Regions from separate parts of the Nocardioides sp. NPDC087217 genome, predicted to be linked through region 2. Evidence: riboswitches for the same ligand, from Rfam matches in the RefSeq annotation. Region 2 holds a riboswitch; the other holds the start of a gene.
The links. A riboswitch is a leader RNA that binds a small molecule or an ion and turns the genes downstream of it on or off. The one in region 2 is predicted to bind cobalamin.
Positions count from the first base shown of each region.

Region 1 (7,062 bases), on a different contig from region 2:
CAGGAGCAGCAGCGGGTTGATGGTGAAGGAGGCGTACGCAGCCATGCCGATCGCCCAGACCCACCAGGCGACGGGGTGCAGATCACGGGGCAGGTGCGCGACCGCGGCCGCCCGGAACATGGTGCTCATCGCCGGCGCCACCACACGGCACCGGCGACGGTGAAGAGTGCGACGATCCCCGCGGGCGCGACCCAGGCGGGCAGATGCTCGGTCTCGGAGGCCGAATCCGTCGGCTCCTCCGGAGATAACTCCGGCGACGGGCTTGAGGGCGCCCCCACAGCATCCCCAAGCTCCGTCGCCGGAGCGGTAACGACATCGTCGTCTATCCACGTGAACGCAACACCCTGCCCGGAGGTCACGCTGATTTCGGTAACATTTCTGGAGGCATAGCTCCAGGCCCCCGAATCGTCGCTGATCCACAGCGACCAGTACGCGTCAGCAGGCGGCATCTGGGCGCAACCGGCGGCTTTCGGCCGCTCATCGATGCGACATACGACGCTGGGCATCGAGGTCACATAGGTGAGTGGATGTCCCGCCTTCTCGAAGAGGTCGGCGCCGGTGTCACCCTCCTCGGGCTGGACACAGGTGACCTCGGGGTCGCCGCCCAGAGCGTTGGGCTCGACGACGACGGTGACCCCGTCGCACGCCTGAGCGGACGACGCGGAGACGGCGGAGACGGACGTGAAGACGGGGGCGGTGGCCCCGGCGAGGAACGCCAGAGCCACCGCAGCGGACCGCAGGATCAGCACGAGCTCTTCGCGGTCGCATCCTTGGGCAGGAAGACCAGCGACGGCAGCGCCTGGGCCGCGGCGAGGCGGTACATCCCCTCGGACTCCTTGGTCAGGCCCTTGGTGTTGCCCTCGGTCAGCGCGGCGTCGTCATAGGCCACCGCGCCGGTGTCGTCGCCACAGGTCACCACGTGGTCGGCGACCCAGCTGGCCGCCTTCTCCGCGGCGTCGGTCTCACCGGCGCGACCGAACGCCCACCCGGCCAGGCCGGTGGTGTTGGAGTTGGCGATGTTGCCGGTGGCCGCCTTGAACGATCCGTCCTCCGCCTGGGTCTCCTTCAGCCAGTCGACGCCGGCCTCGACGGCCTTCTCCGCCTCCGGGGACGCGACGCCGGACAGGGCGATCAGCGCGAACGCGGTGGCGTCGGCGTCTGGGACGGCCTTCGGGTCGGCGTCGCAGGTCTGGTCGGCGGCGGTGGGGTCGGCCGCGAAGGTGACCCGGAACCATCCCTCTTCGCACTGCTGCCCGGCCAGGAACTCCGTCGCGGCCGCGGCCTCCTTGCTCTCGGCGTTGTTGAGCGCCCACACGGCGTACGACTGTCCGATGGTGTTGGAGTAGTCGGCCGCCTCCTTGTTCTTGGGGTCGAGCTCGTCGGCGATACGGCCGTTCTCGGCGACGGTGCCTTCGAGCTGCTTGAGCAGACCGGGGTCGGAGGCGTCGACGTTCTGCTGCAGGACCAGCGCCTTCGCGGTGGCGCCGGCCGAGGTGACGGTGCCGAACCCGGGTGAGGTGTACGCCTTCTTGTTCTCCATCACCGCCGCGGCGATCGTGGAGATCTCCTCGTCGTAGCCGCCGACCTCCGCCAGCGCGATCCCGATGTCGGCGCTGAGCCCGAAGTCATCGGTGCCGTACTGCGCGTTGCGGGCCACGCCCTCCGGCGCCTGGGCGACGAGCCAGTCGGCCACCGAGGTGGACACCTTGGCGTCGTAGGTGGGCTTCTCCCCCTCCTCGACGGCTTTCTCGCCACAGCCGGCGAGCGAGGTGAGGGCGAGGGTGGCGGCGATGCCACCGAGGACGGTCTTCTTCATGGTTCCTTCCGCGCTGTTCGTCGGGAAGGCCCAGGGCCGACCCGCTGCTTTCCACGACAGCGTCAGGTCAGTACGCGTCCGTCGGCAGGTGCTCCGGCTCGCTCAGGACACTCTCGGTGCCTGGGCCTACGGTTGCGGGTCAGCGCCGGGATTCGACCGGCTTCCCCCACCACGGCGTGTGTTGATTGAGACGCCCCATCCTATGCCGGGCGGGGGCCTCTTGCGGGATCGCCGCCGAGCAGTCACTCTGTCCCCATGCGCCACAGGATTCTCGGCCTTGTCGCAGCATCGATCTCGGCCACCCTTCTCGCCCTCTCCCCGACCACGATGGCCGGCGCGCAGGAGGCACGGACATCGGTGACGTACGCCGATCTGGTCGCCATGTTCGGCGAGAAGGTCGGTGACCGGAGCACCGTCGAGACCGGGTTGCCGAGCCTCAACCGCGCCATGGCCGATGCCGGGATCACCACCGCCTACCGGCAGGCGGCGTATCTGACCACGCTCGCCAACGAGAGCTCCTTCCACCACGACGCCAAGGGCCGCGACAAGCGGAAGTTCACCGGCCGCGGCTACATCCAGCTGACCGGCGAGGCCAACTACACCGACGCCGGCGCCTACTTCGACATCGACCTGCGCCGCCGTCCCGAGCTCGCCCGGTCGCTGGACTACAGCGCGCCGATCTCGCGGTGGTACTGGACCGTCGCCCGCGACATCAACCCGCTCGCCGACGCCCTCGACATGGGCGGGGTCAATGCGGCGATCGGCTACCCCCGCAACAAGGAGGAGGACACCGAGCGCTGCCGCGACTTCAAGGCCGCGCTGAAGCACCTCCACGGGTCCGTGCCCAAGGGGATCAAGTGCGCCCGCCCGAAAGCAGCCGAGGACTCGGTGGCCAAGCCCTAGAAGACGTACGTCACTTCTTGGTGCGCTTGTCGCTGACCGCGATCGCGGAGGTGCCCTCGTCCTTGAGCTCGAAGAGGTCGATCGCCTTGATGAGCTTGGTCCAGGTGGCGTACCCGTAGTTGCGCGGGTCCTCGGAGGACTGGTTGCGGATGCGGGAGACCACGGTGCCGACCAGGGCCCAACCGTCGTCGTCGGCGGCCGCGGCGATGGAGTTGCGCAGCAGCTGGATCAGCCGGGCATTGCGCTTCAACGCCTGGCCGTTGGTCGCCGAGGACGACTGCTTGCGGGTGCGCGTGGTCCCGGGCTCGGTATCGGCCTCGGTCTCCTCCTCGGAGCCGCCGAGCTTCTCCACCACCGTGAACCGGGTGCAGGCGCTCTTGAACGGCGCCGGCGTCTTCTCCCGGCCGTAGCCGTAGACCGCGCGACCCTTCTCTCGCAGGTAGTGCACCAGCGGAGTGAAGTCGGAGTCGGACGAGACCAGCGCGAACGCGTCCGGGATCGCCGCATGCAGCAGCTCGACCGCGTCGATCGCGAGCGCCATGTCGGAGGCGTTCTTGTGCGCGGTCAGGTCGAACTGCTGCATCGGCCTGATCGCGGCGTCGTGCAGCTCCTCGATCCAGCCCTTGAGCTCGGACTTCGTCCAGTTGCCGTAGGCCCGCCGGATCGTCACCTCGCCGTACTCGGCCAGGTCGTTCAAGATGTCGTCGATCTTCGAGGCAGGCGCGTTGTCGGCGTCGATGAGCAGTGCGATGCGGAAGGGCTCGGTCACGGTCACGCCGGACAGTCTGCCAGTGCACCCCATCGCCGAGTCGGCTCATCCTGACCAAAACCACCGCCGAGTCGGCGCGTCATGACGCGCCGACTCGGCGGAGTTTGCTGTCAGAACGAGCCGACTCGGCGTGAGTCAGGAGAGCTTCTCCAGGATCAGCTCGCGGACACGCTTGGCGTCGGCCTTGCCGCCGGTCGCCTTCATGACCGCACCGATGAGCGCACCGGCTGCGGCCTGGTTGCCGCCGCGGATCTTCTCGGCGACCGCGGGCTGGGCGGCGATGGCTTCGTCGACGGCTGCGCCGAGCGCGCCGTCGTCGGAGACCACGGCGAGCCCGCGGGCGTCGATGATCTCGGAAACCGTGCCCTCACCAGCGAGAAGGCCCTCGAAGACCTGACGGGCCAGCTTGTCGGTCAGCGTCTTGGCGTCGACCAGCTTCTGCACCTCGGCGACCTGCACCGGGGTGACACCGAGCTCGGCGAGCTCGACGCCACGGTCGTTGGCGCTGCGGGAGAGCTCGGCCATCCACCACTTGCGAGCGGCTTGTGCGGAGGCACCTTCGGCGACCGTCGCCTCGATCAGCGACAGCGCCCCGGCGGCCCAGACGTCACGCATCTCCAGGTCGGAGTAGCCCCACTCGACCTGCAGGCGGGCCCGCTTGTCAGCGGTGCGCTCCGGCAGGCTCGCCCGCAGCTCCTCGACCCACTCGCGCGACGGCGCGACCGGGACGAGGTCGGGCTCGGGGAAGTAGCGGTAGTCGTCGGCGTCCGACTTCGCCCGCCCGGCCGAGGTGGTGCCGGTGTCCTCGTGGAAGTGGCGGGTCTCCTGGAAGATCGCCTCCCCCGCGTCGAGGATCCCGGCGTGGCGCGACATCTCGAAACGTACGGCCCGCTCGACCGAGCGCAGCGAGTTCACGTTCTTCGTCTCGGTGCGGGTGCCGAGCTTGCCGGAACCCTTCGGGGACAGCGACAGGTTGACGTCGCAGCGCATCGAGCCCTGGTCCATGCGTACGTCAGAGACACCCAGACCCAGCAGGATCTCGCGCAGCGCGGCGACGTAGGCCTTCGCCACCAGCGGTGCCTTGGCACCGGTGTCGAGGATCGGGCGGGTGACGATCTCGATCAGCGGGATGCCGGCCCGGTTGTAGTCGACCAGCGAGTAGTCGGCGCCGTGGATGCGGCCGGTCGCGCCACCAATGTGGGTGGTCTTGCCGGTGTCCTCCTCCATGTGGGCGCGCTCGATCTCGACCCGGAAGGTCTCCCCCTCGACCTCGACGTCGAGGTAGCCGTCGTAGACGATCGGCTCGTCGTACTGCGAGGTCTGGAAGTTCTTCGGCATGTCCGGGTAGAAGTAGTTCTTCCGGGCGAACCGGCACCACTCCGCGATCGAGCCGTTCAGCGCGAGGCCGATCCGGATCGCGCTCTCCACGGCCTTGGCGTTCACGACCGGCATCGAGCCGGGCAGGCCGAGGCAGGTCGGGCAGACCTGGGAGTTCGGCTCGCCGCCGAACGTCGCCGGGCAGCCGCAGAACATCTTGGTGTTGGTGTTGAGCTCGACGTGGACCTCGAGGCCCATCGCGGGGTCGTAGCGCTCCAGCACCTCGTCGAAACCGACCAGTGTCTCGGTCATCGGGCCACCTCCAGCTTGTCGATCGAGAGCACCTGGCCGACAGCGCCCTCGAGGGCGGCACCGACGCGGTAGAGACGGGCGTCCTCCAGGACCGGAGCCAGGAGCTGTACGCCGACGGGCAACCCGTCCACGTCGGAGACCCCGGCCGGGATGGAGATGCCGGGCGTGCCGGCCAGGTTGGCCGGAATGGTGGCCAGGTCCTGCGCGTACATGGCCAGCGGGTCGTCGAGCTTCGCGCCCAGCGGGAACGCGGTCGACGGGGAGGTCGGCGAGACCAGCACGTCGACCTGCTCGAAGGCCTTCTTGAAGTCCTCGATGATCAGGGTGCGGATCTTCTGCGCCTGACCGTAGTAGGCGTCGTAGTAGCCGCTGCTCAGGGCGTAGGTGCCGAGGATGATGCGGCGCTTGACCTCGTCGCCGAAGCCGGCGTCGCGGGACGCCTTCATGACGTCCTCAGCCGACGGGTCGCCGTCGGGGGTGACCCGCAGGCCGTAGCGCATCGCGTCGAACTTGGCCAGGTTGGAGGAGCACTCCGCCGGCAGGATCAGGTAGTAGGCCGCCATCGCGTGCTGGAAGCTCGGCGTGGAGACCTCTACGACGTCGGCGCCCATCTTGGTGAGCAGGTCGACCGACTCGTTGAACTTGCGCATCACGTCGGGCGCCCAGCCCTCGCCGGCGAGCTCCTTGATGACGCCGACCTTGACGCCCTTCAGGTCACCGGTCAGGCCGGCACGGGCGGCGTCGACGAGCCCGGTCACCGGGGTCGTGGTGGAGGTCGAGTCGAGCGGGTCGTGACCCCCGATGAGCTCGTGCAGGAGCGCCGAGTCGAGCACGGTGCGGGTCACCGGGCCGACCTGGTCCAGCGAGTTGGCCAGGGCGACCAGGCCGTAGCGGGAGACGGACCCGTAGGTCGGCTTCACACCGACGGTGCCGGTGACGGCACCCGGCTGGCGGATCGAGCCGCCGGTGTCGGTGCCGAGGGCCAGCGGGGCCTCGAAGGCGGCGACGGCCGCGGCCGACCCACCACCGGAGCCGCCGGGGATCCGGTCGAGCTTCCACGGGTTCTTCGTCGGGCCGTACGCGGAGTGCTCGGTGGAGGAGCCCATCGCGAACTCGTCCATGTTGGTCTTGCCCAGGATCGGCAGGCCGGCTGCCTTGATCTTCTTGACCACAGTCGCGTCGTACGGCGGAACCCAGCCCTCGAGGATCTTGGATCCGCAGGTCGTCGGCAGGCCGATGGTGGTCAGCACGTCCTTGACCGCGATCGGCACACCGTCGAGAGCGTGCAGCGCGTCGCCGTTGGCGCGTCGCGCGTCGGAGGCGGCAGCCTGGGACAGCGCACCCTCGGCGTCGATGTGCAAGAAGGCGTGGACGTCGCCGTCGACCGCGGCGATCCGGTCGAGGTGGGCCTGGGTCAGCTCGACCGAGGTGGTCTCACCGGCGGCGAGCGCGTCGATCAGCTCCGCGGCGGTCTTTTCGATGAGAGTCACTGCTCGTCCCCCAGGATCCGCGGCACCGAGAATCGCTGCTCCTCGACGGCAGGCGCACCGGAGAGCGCCTGCTCCGGCGTCAGACCGGGCACGACGACGTCCTCACGGAAGACGTTGGTCATCGGAAGCGGGTGGGAGGTGGCAGGCACGTCGTCGCCGGCAAGCCCCTGGATCGAGGCGACGGACTCGAGGATCACCTGCAGCTGCGGGGCAAGGTGATCGAGCTCGGCGTCGCTGAGGTCGATGCGGGCGAGGTCGGCCAGGTGCGCGACCTCGTCGCGGGTGATTTCTGGCATGCCGCACATCCTAGGTGTCAGCGGCCCCAACTCTCACGTCGGTAACGCCGCAGCGAGCAGATGACGCCTACTGGGTCTTGTTCGGGCCGCCGCCGTTGGACGGCTTGTCGGTCGGCCTACCGCCCGAGCCCGGCTGGGTGGGCGCCGCCTGGGTCGGAT
Region 1 is NZ_JBIUZB010000010.1:100,770-107,831, forward strand. It holds gene ACIO3S_RS27800 (CbiQ family ECF transporter T component) at 1-129, opposite strand, end outside; gene ACIO3S_RS27805 (hypothetical protein) at 126-749, opposite strand; gene ACIO3S_RS27810 (prenyltransferase/squalene oxidase repeat-containing protein) at 743-1,816, opposite strand; cobalamin riboswitch at 1,882-2,026, opposite strand; gene ACIO3S_RS27815 (hypothetical protein) at 2,072-2,719, shown strand; gene ACIO3S_RS27820 (NYN domain-containing protein) at 2,730-3,494, opposite strand; gene gatB (Asp-tRNA(Asn)/Glu-tRNA(Gln) amidotransferase subunit GatB) at 3,624-5,117, opposite strand; gene gatA (Asp-tRNA(Asn)/Glu-tRNA(Gln) amidotransferase subunit GatA) at 5,114-6,607, opposite strand; gene gatC (Asp-tRNA(Asn)/Glu-tRNA(Gln) amidotransferase subunit GatC) at 6,604-6,903, opposite strand; gene ACIO3S_RS27840 (glycosyltransferase) at 6,971-7,062, opposite strand, start outside.
Region 1: it holds a riboswitch for cobalamin, as region 2 does, so the genes downstream of both, ACIO3S_RS27810 (prenyltransferase/squalene oxidase repeat-containing protein) here and ACIO3S_RS16495 (cobaltochelatase subunit CobN) in region 2, are expected to answer to the same signal.

Region 2 (7,062 bases):
AGGTCGCGGTGGAGCTCGGCGGCCTTCATCAGCTGCCAGATCTCGCCGCGGATGGCGGGCAGCTTGGCCGGGTCCATGGAGGAGATCCGGTCGTACTCCTCCATCAGCGACTCCAGGCGCGCGATGTCGCCGTAGGACTCCGCACGCGCCATCGGCGGCACCAGGTGGTCGATGATCGTGGCGTGCGCCCGGCGCTTCGCCTGGGCGCCCTCGCCCGGGTCGTTGACCAGGAACGGGTAGATCAGCGGCATGTTGCCGATGGCCGCATCCGGGCCGCAGGAGGCCGAGAGCGCGGCGTTCTTGCCGGGCAGCCACTCCATCGAGCCGTGCTTGCCGAGGTGTACGACGGCGTCGGCCCCGAAGCCGTGCTCGAGCCAGCGATAGGCACCGAGGTAGTGGTGCGACGGCGGCAGGTCGGGGTCGTGGTAGATCGCGACCGGGTTCTCGCCGAACCCGCGCGGCGGCTGGATCAGGATGACGATGTTGCCGGCCTGCAGCGTGGCCAGCACGAGCTCGTCGTTGTCGTTGACGAAGAGCTTGCCCGGGGTCGGCCCCCAGGTCTCGACCATCTGTTCGCGCAGGTCAGCGGGGAGATCCGCGGTCCACCGGTCGTAGTCGGCCTTGGAGATGCGGACATGGGCGTCGGTGAGCTGGGCGTTGGTCAGCCACTCCTCGTCCTGGCCGCCGGCCGCGATCAGCGCGTGGATCAGCGCGTCGCCGGCGGCGGTGTCGCCCTCCTCGGCGGCGACGGAGTCGAGGATGCGTACGACCTCGTTGTCCTGGCCCAGGTCGTAGCCCTCCTCGCGCAGGCGGCGCAGCATCCGGATCGCGGAGACCGGGGTGTCCAGGCCGACCGCGTTGCCGATGCGAGCATGCTTGGTCGGGTAGGCGGAGAGCACCAGCGCGAGGCGCTTGTCCGGGTTGGGCGTGTGCCGCAGGCGGGCGTGGTTGACCGCGATCCGGGCGACCCGCGCGGTGCGCTCCGGGTCGGCGACGTAGTGGGGGAGACCCTGCTCGTCGAGCTCCTTGAAGGAGAACGGGGCGGTGATGATCCGACCGTCGAACTCGGGGATCGCGATCTGGTTGGCCGAGTCGAGCGGTGTGACGCCGTCGTCGGAGGCCTCCCAGTCCGCACGCGAGCTGGTCAGGCACAGCCCCTGGAGCACCGGGATGTCCAGCGCCGCCATCCGCTCCACGTCCCAGGCCTCGTCCTCGCCGCCGGCGCTCGCCGAGGCGGGCACGGAGCCACCGGCCGCGAGCACGGTGACGATCAGGGCGTCGAGGGTGCCGAGCGCCTCGTAGAGGTCGTCGGGGGCCGAGCGCAGCGAGCCCGCGAAGACGGGTACGCCGGTGGCCGCGCCGGTCGCGTCGATGGCGTCGGCCAGTGCATGGGCGAACGCGGTGTTCCCGCTGGTCTCGTGGGCGCGGTAGTAGAGCACGCCGATGCGGGGAAGGGTGTCGTCGGCAGGCGAGGGACGCTCCGCGAAGCCCCAGGCCGGGACGGTCGCTGGCGGCTCGAACCCGAAGCCGGTCAGCAGGACCGTGTCGGAGAGGAACGCGTGCAGCTGAGCGAGGTTGGCCGGACCACCCTCGGCGAGATAGCGGTGGGCCTCGGCGGCGACGCCCATCGGGACGGTGGAGTGCTCCATCAGCTCGGCACTCGGCTGCTGCTCGCCGCCGAGGACGACGACGGGGGTGCCCCGCTCCTTGACCGCGCTCAGGCCGTCCCAGAGATCGGTGGGCGAGCCGAGGAGCCGGAAGACGACCAGGTCGGCATCGGCGACGACCTGCTCGAGGTCGGTGGCCCGCGACGGGTTCGCCCAGGCGTAGTCGGCGCCGCTGGCACGGGCCGAGAGCAGGTCGGTGTCCGAGGTGGACAGAAGGGCGATGCGTACGCGTGCAGAGTCGGCCATGCCGAGGTCCTCCTAGGGGTTCTCGCCCCGTCGATCGGTCGGATAGCCCGCGGCCAGTGTCTGGCTGTGTCCGTGCCCAGCAGCTGTACGGACGTCACAGTGGCGGAACCGCCCCGGACTCTCACCGGGTTCCTGCGCCACGAGCGTGCTCGCAGCCTACGTGAGTCTCGGCTGTAGCGGGCACCCGACTGCCGACTCATCATCGCGGGATTAGGCGAGCGAGGAGACGGTATGGTTAAACTCGTGACCATACGATTCATATAGTCACGAGTCGCGCGGATGCTGGATGGAGGCGATCATGGCTCGAACACAACGTGCTGACCTGCACGAGCGTGCTGACGCGCTCCTGGACGCGGCGGCCGAGGTCGTGGAGGGGAGCGGACCGCGTGCGGTGCGCATCGGAGAGGTTGCCCGGCGCGCCGGCGTCGGCAAAGGCACCGTCTACCTGCACTGGGACGACCGCGAGCATCTGCTGCTGGCCGTCGCTGCCCGTGAGGCCGTTGCCATGCTGGAGACCGTCATCGCCGCCGTTCGCGCAGACCCAACCGAAGGCGCCCTGCACCGCTACCTGCGGAGACACTTCGTCGAGGCGATGCATCGCCCGATCCTGAGGTCGATCTTCATCGCCGACCCAACCGAGCTCACCGCGCTGTCCGGTCATCCCGCCCGGACCGAGTTGGCCACGGTCAAGCGCCAGGCTGCGCGCGACCACATTCTCGCCCTCGGCGGCGAGCGACTCCTACGGCCGGGGCTGGACCCGGGTGACGTCGATTATGCGACGCAGGCGATCGCCTACGGCTTCTTCTCCGCTGCACCATTCCTGAGTGACTGCGGGGCCAGACTCTCCGTCGAGTACCAGGCGGATCGTCTCGCCGAGGTCATCCGTCGTTCGTTCGAGCCGACCAGGCCGCCGACGATTGATCGGTACGCCGCCGCCGCGCCGAAGGTCATCGACGCCTTCGAGCGGCTGCGCGAGGCGTTCCGTCATATCGCGTACGGCACCGCAGCCGACTGAAGGGCAACCCATGACTTGCAGCGACATCTCCGGACTCCACCACGTCGGCATGGTCGTCCGTGACCTGAATGCGGCGATCGCGACGTTCCGCCATCTCGGTTTCCACATCCGCCCGCCGGCCTATCCGGCTCTGCCGCCGGCCCCAGGCGCCGAACCCGAGCCGCTCGGAGCCGGAAACACCCACGCCGACTTCACCCGCAGCTTCATCGAGCTGCTCGCTCCGGTCCCTGACGATCGCAGGCTCCTCCCCGCCGATGCCACACTCACCGTGCTCGAGGTGCCCGACGACCAGCTCTCCGCAGCCCGGACCGCGATACGCCGAACCGTGGACGGGGTGGTCGAACGGCTCGACCGCTTCGAAGGCGCCCACATCCTCGTGTTCACCAGCTCCGCGATCGAGCAGACCGTCGCCCGACTGGACGGCGCAGATGTCGCTCACGCGGGTGCCCGCGCGATGCAGCGGCCCGTCACGACCGCAGGTGGCACCCGGCTGGAGGCGATCATGCATGTCGAAGTTCACGCCGACGCGCCGGCCGCGATGCCCCGCATGCCTTCCGAAGGTCGCGTCGGCATCGTCCAGGACGCCCCGCCGGCCGCTCTGGACGCCCAGACCGACCTCGACCATCCCAACGGGGCGCTAGCCCTGTCCGAGTGCGTCCTCACCGTCGACGATGGTGATCGGGGACCGGTCGTCCATCGCTACGAGCGACTCCTCGGACTGCGCGCCCAGCACGACGCCGACACCAGCGGGTTCGACCTCGGCGGCAGCCGGCTCACGATCACCACGCCGTCTGCCTTCTCCGCCCGACTCCCGGGCGAGCGAGCTCTGGATACGCCGGCTCTGGGTGCCTACACCGTCGACGTCGCTGACCTGCGGGCCACGGAGCTGCTGCTGAGCAGCCGGGGCATCCCCACCCGGCGCGCCGCGGGCGGAGAGCTGTTCATCCCTGGCGACGTCGCGCACGGCACGCCGCTCATGTTCCGGCAGGCCCAACAGGTTACGTGAGCTCGCGACCCCGAGGGCGGAAGCTCGACGCGACCCAGGCCTCGCGGGTGATCTCATACTCGACCTCGCCGTCGGTGTGACCGGCGAGCGGCTCGTCCCAGTCCTGCTGGAAGCCGCGCACGAAGCTCATCCCGACAGAGACCATGGTCGCGCGGGAGGCCTCGTTGACGGCCATCGTCTGTGCGATCACCCGATCGATCCCGAGGTCCTCGAACCCGTGGCGGAGCAGCTCGAGCGATCCTTCCTTCGCGAACCCCTTGCGCCAGTGGCGCTGCGGGAGCCGGTAGCCGAGCTCGGCCGCATCGGTGCGCGGCGGGTTGTCGGGCGGCTCGAACATGTAGAGGCCGACGGGCTCGCCGGCCGAGAACCCGATCCACTTGCCCAGCGCCTCCGTCTCCTTCGCCACCCGGATCCACTTGTGCATCCGCTCCTCGGTCTCTTCCGGCCGGAGCGCGCGGGTGAACAGGTGGCGGAGCACCACCGGGTCGGAGTTGAGGTCGACCAGGAACGGCAGATGCTCCTCGGACAACGGGACCAGGTCGAGGCGCTCGGTGCGCAGACGGGCTTGCGGCATGGGTGCGACGTTAGCCAGGACGTACGTCGCCGGCACCTGGTTTCCCGTGGCGGCCAGGTGGCACCGGGCTCGGTGGGCGGCGTGTAGCCGGACATGTCGTAGCCGGCGACGGTGGGCCGGACGACGACCTGGCGGAGGGCATTCGCGCCGGTGGAGATGTCACCCCCGACGTAGTTGAGGTTGTACGCCGCGTAGTCGGCCGGTGTGTCTCTCCGCTCCGCTGGTCGACGGCGGGGATGATTACTCGTTCAGGACCCGGTTGGCGACGGCGAAGGCGGTGTTGGCAGCGGGTACGCCGACGTAGATCGAGGTCTGCAGGAGCACCTCGATGATCTCCTCGCGGGTCAGCCCGTTGGTGAGCGCGGCGCGGAGGTGGAACTCGAGCTCCTCGAAGTGACGCCCGGCGACCAGGGCGGTGAGCACGCCGATCGAGCGGTCCCGGCGGGCGAGGCCGGGGCGGGTCCAGATCGTGCCCCAGGCGTAGCGCGTGATCAGGTCCTGGTAGTCGCGGTTGACGTCGGTGATCGCGGCGGTGGCCCGGTCGACATGGGCGTCGCCGAGCACCTGGCGGCGTACGTTCATCCCGGCCGCGTAGGCCTGGTCCGAGGCCGTCACGTGGGAGGTGACCAGGCTGGAGACGGCGTGGGGTGCCTCGGCAGGAGCGAGGTGGCCGACGGCGTCGAGGGTGACGAGGCGCCCGTTTCGCACCCCGACGGCGATCTCCTCGAGCGAGGCCGGCGGGGTCGGGGCGTCGTCGACACCCGCGATCGCCAGGACCGGGGCGGCGACCTCGGCGAGCCGGCCGCGGACGTCGTACGCCGCCAGCGCATCACAGACCAGCGCATAGCTCTCCGCGTCGGCGTCGCGCAGCGAGTGGAGCAGGGCGCCGCCCCGGGCGGGCTCGCGCTCGAGGAAGCCGGGGGCGAACCAGCGCTGGGTGGAGCCGGCGATCTGTGAGGCGGTGCCGGCCTTGCGGACCGTCGCCGCGCGGTCGTTCCAGCCCTCGGGCTCGCCGATCTTGGCGCCGGTGTTGGTGAGCACCGCGGCGCTCACCCGGTTGGGTGCGTCGAGCAGGAGCTGGAGGCCGACGGCCCCGCCGACCGAGTCGCCGGCGTAGGCGAAGGTGCCGTGGCGCTCGCCGCGGTCGGTGAGGACCCGGTCGACGCAGGCGAGCACGCCCGCGGCGAGGTCGGCCATGGAGAACGCTTCGGTGGTGGGGGCACCGTGGCCGTGGCCCGGGAGCTCCCAGCCGATGACGTGGAAGCTGTCCGCGAGCAGTTCCGCGGTGGCGGCCCAGAGCGCGGTCACCGAGGTGCCGAGGGACGGGCCGACGACCAGGAGCGGCTTGCTCGGGCCTCCGGCCAGTTCGACAGGGGTGATCCTCGGCGTCATGGTAGGTCCTTCCAGATTTCGTGGGCGCGGGCGACGGTGGTGTCGATGAGGGCGTCGGTGGCGCCGAGATAGTCATGGAGCCCGGCGGCGGCCTCGGTCCCGGCGAGGATGTCGCCACCCACGAACCCGGTCAGCGACCGCTGCTCGGCCAGCAGGTCCGCGCCCGCGGCTTCGGCCGTGGCGCGCATCCGGGCCGCGTCGACGCGGAGCCCGGCGAGAAGCTCGGCGGTCTGCGAGGCCGCGACGACGCTGCGGCGGGCGAGGGTCGCCAAGGTCTCCCACTCGACGTGCCAGGCGCCGTCGGGACGCTCGTCGACGTACGTCGCCGCGGCGGTGTGGAGCGTCGCGGCCAGCGGGGGAGCGGCGAGCGCGTGGCGACGGATGAGGACCGAGAGCACCGGGTTGGACTTGTGCGGCATGGTCGAGGAACCGCCCCGCCCCTCGCCGGCCGGCTCGGTGAGCTCGCCGATCTCCGGGCGGGTCAGCAGGGTGACGTCGGTGGCGATCCGGCCCCAGGTGTCGGCCGCGGTGACCAGCGCGTCGGCGGCCGCCGTCAGCGGGGCGCGGTTGGTGTGCCAGGGGGTTCGCGGGGTCAGCCCGAGCGTGGTCGCCGCGGTCGTGGCTGCCTCCTGGGCGGCGGCCACGGGATCGCCGAGACCGCGGAGCCGGGCCAGGCCGACGACTGCCGCCAGGGTGCCGGCCGCGCCCCCGATCTGGGCGGGCAGCGACGTACGCGTCCGGTGGAGCGCCTCGGCGGCATCGCTCAGGCCGGACAGCCAGGTCGCGGCCTTGAGCCCGAAGGTGATCGGCACCGCGTGCTGGGTCAGGGTGCGACCCGCCATCACCGTCGCGCGGTGGTCCCGGGCGAGACCGACCAGCGACGCGGCCTGCGCGGCGAGCTCGTCCTCGACCCGGTCGAGTACGTCGGCGAGGCAGAGAACCAGCGCGGTGTCGACCACGTCCTGGCTGGTCAGCCCCTTGTGGAGCCACCGGGCGGCCTCACCGTCGAGCCGGTCACGCAGCAGCTTCACCAGCCCGATGACCGGGTTGCCCCCGGCCTCAGCACCCTCGGCGAGCGCTGGGACGTCGTCCGGGGAGACCAAGCCGGCCAGCGGCGTACGTGCTTCCTCCGGGGCGATCCCGGAGGAAGCGACGGCGGCCA
Region 2 is NZ_JBIUZB010000003.1:460,364-467,425, forward strand. It holds gene ACIO3S_RS16495 (cobaltochelatase subunit CobN) at 1-1,913, opposite strand, end outside; cobalamin riboswitch at 1,947-2,088, opposite strand; gene ACIO3S_RS16500 (TetR/AcrR family transcriptional regulator) at 2,212-2,928, shown strand; gene ACIO3S_RS16505 (VOC family protein) at 2,939-3,934, shown strand; gene ACIO3S_RS16510 (GNAT family N-acetyltransferase) at 3,927-4,508, opposite strand; gene ACIO3S_RS16515 (alpha/beta fold hydrolase) at 4,749-5,900, opposite strand; gene ACIO3S_RS16520 (lyase family protein) at 5,897-7,062, opposite strand, start outside.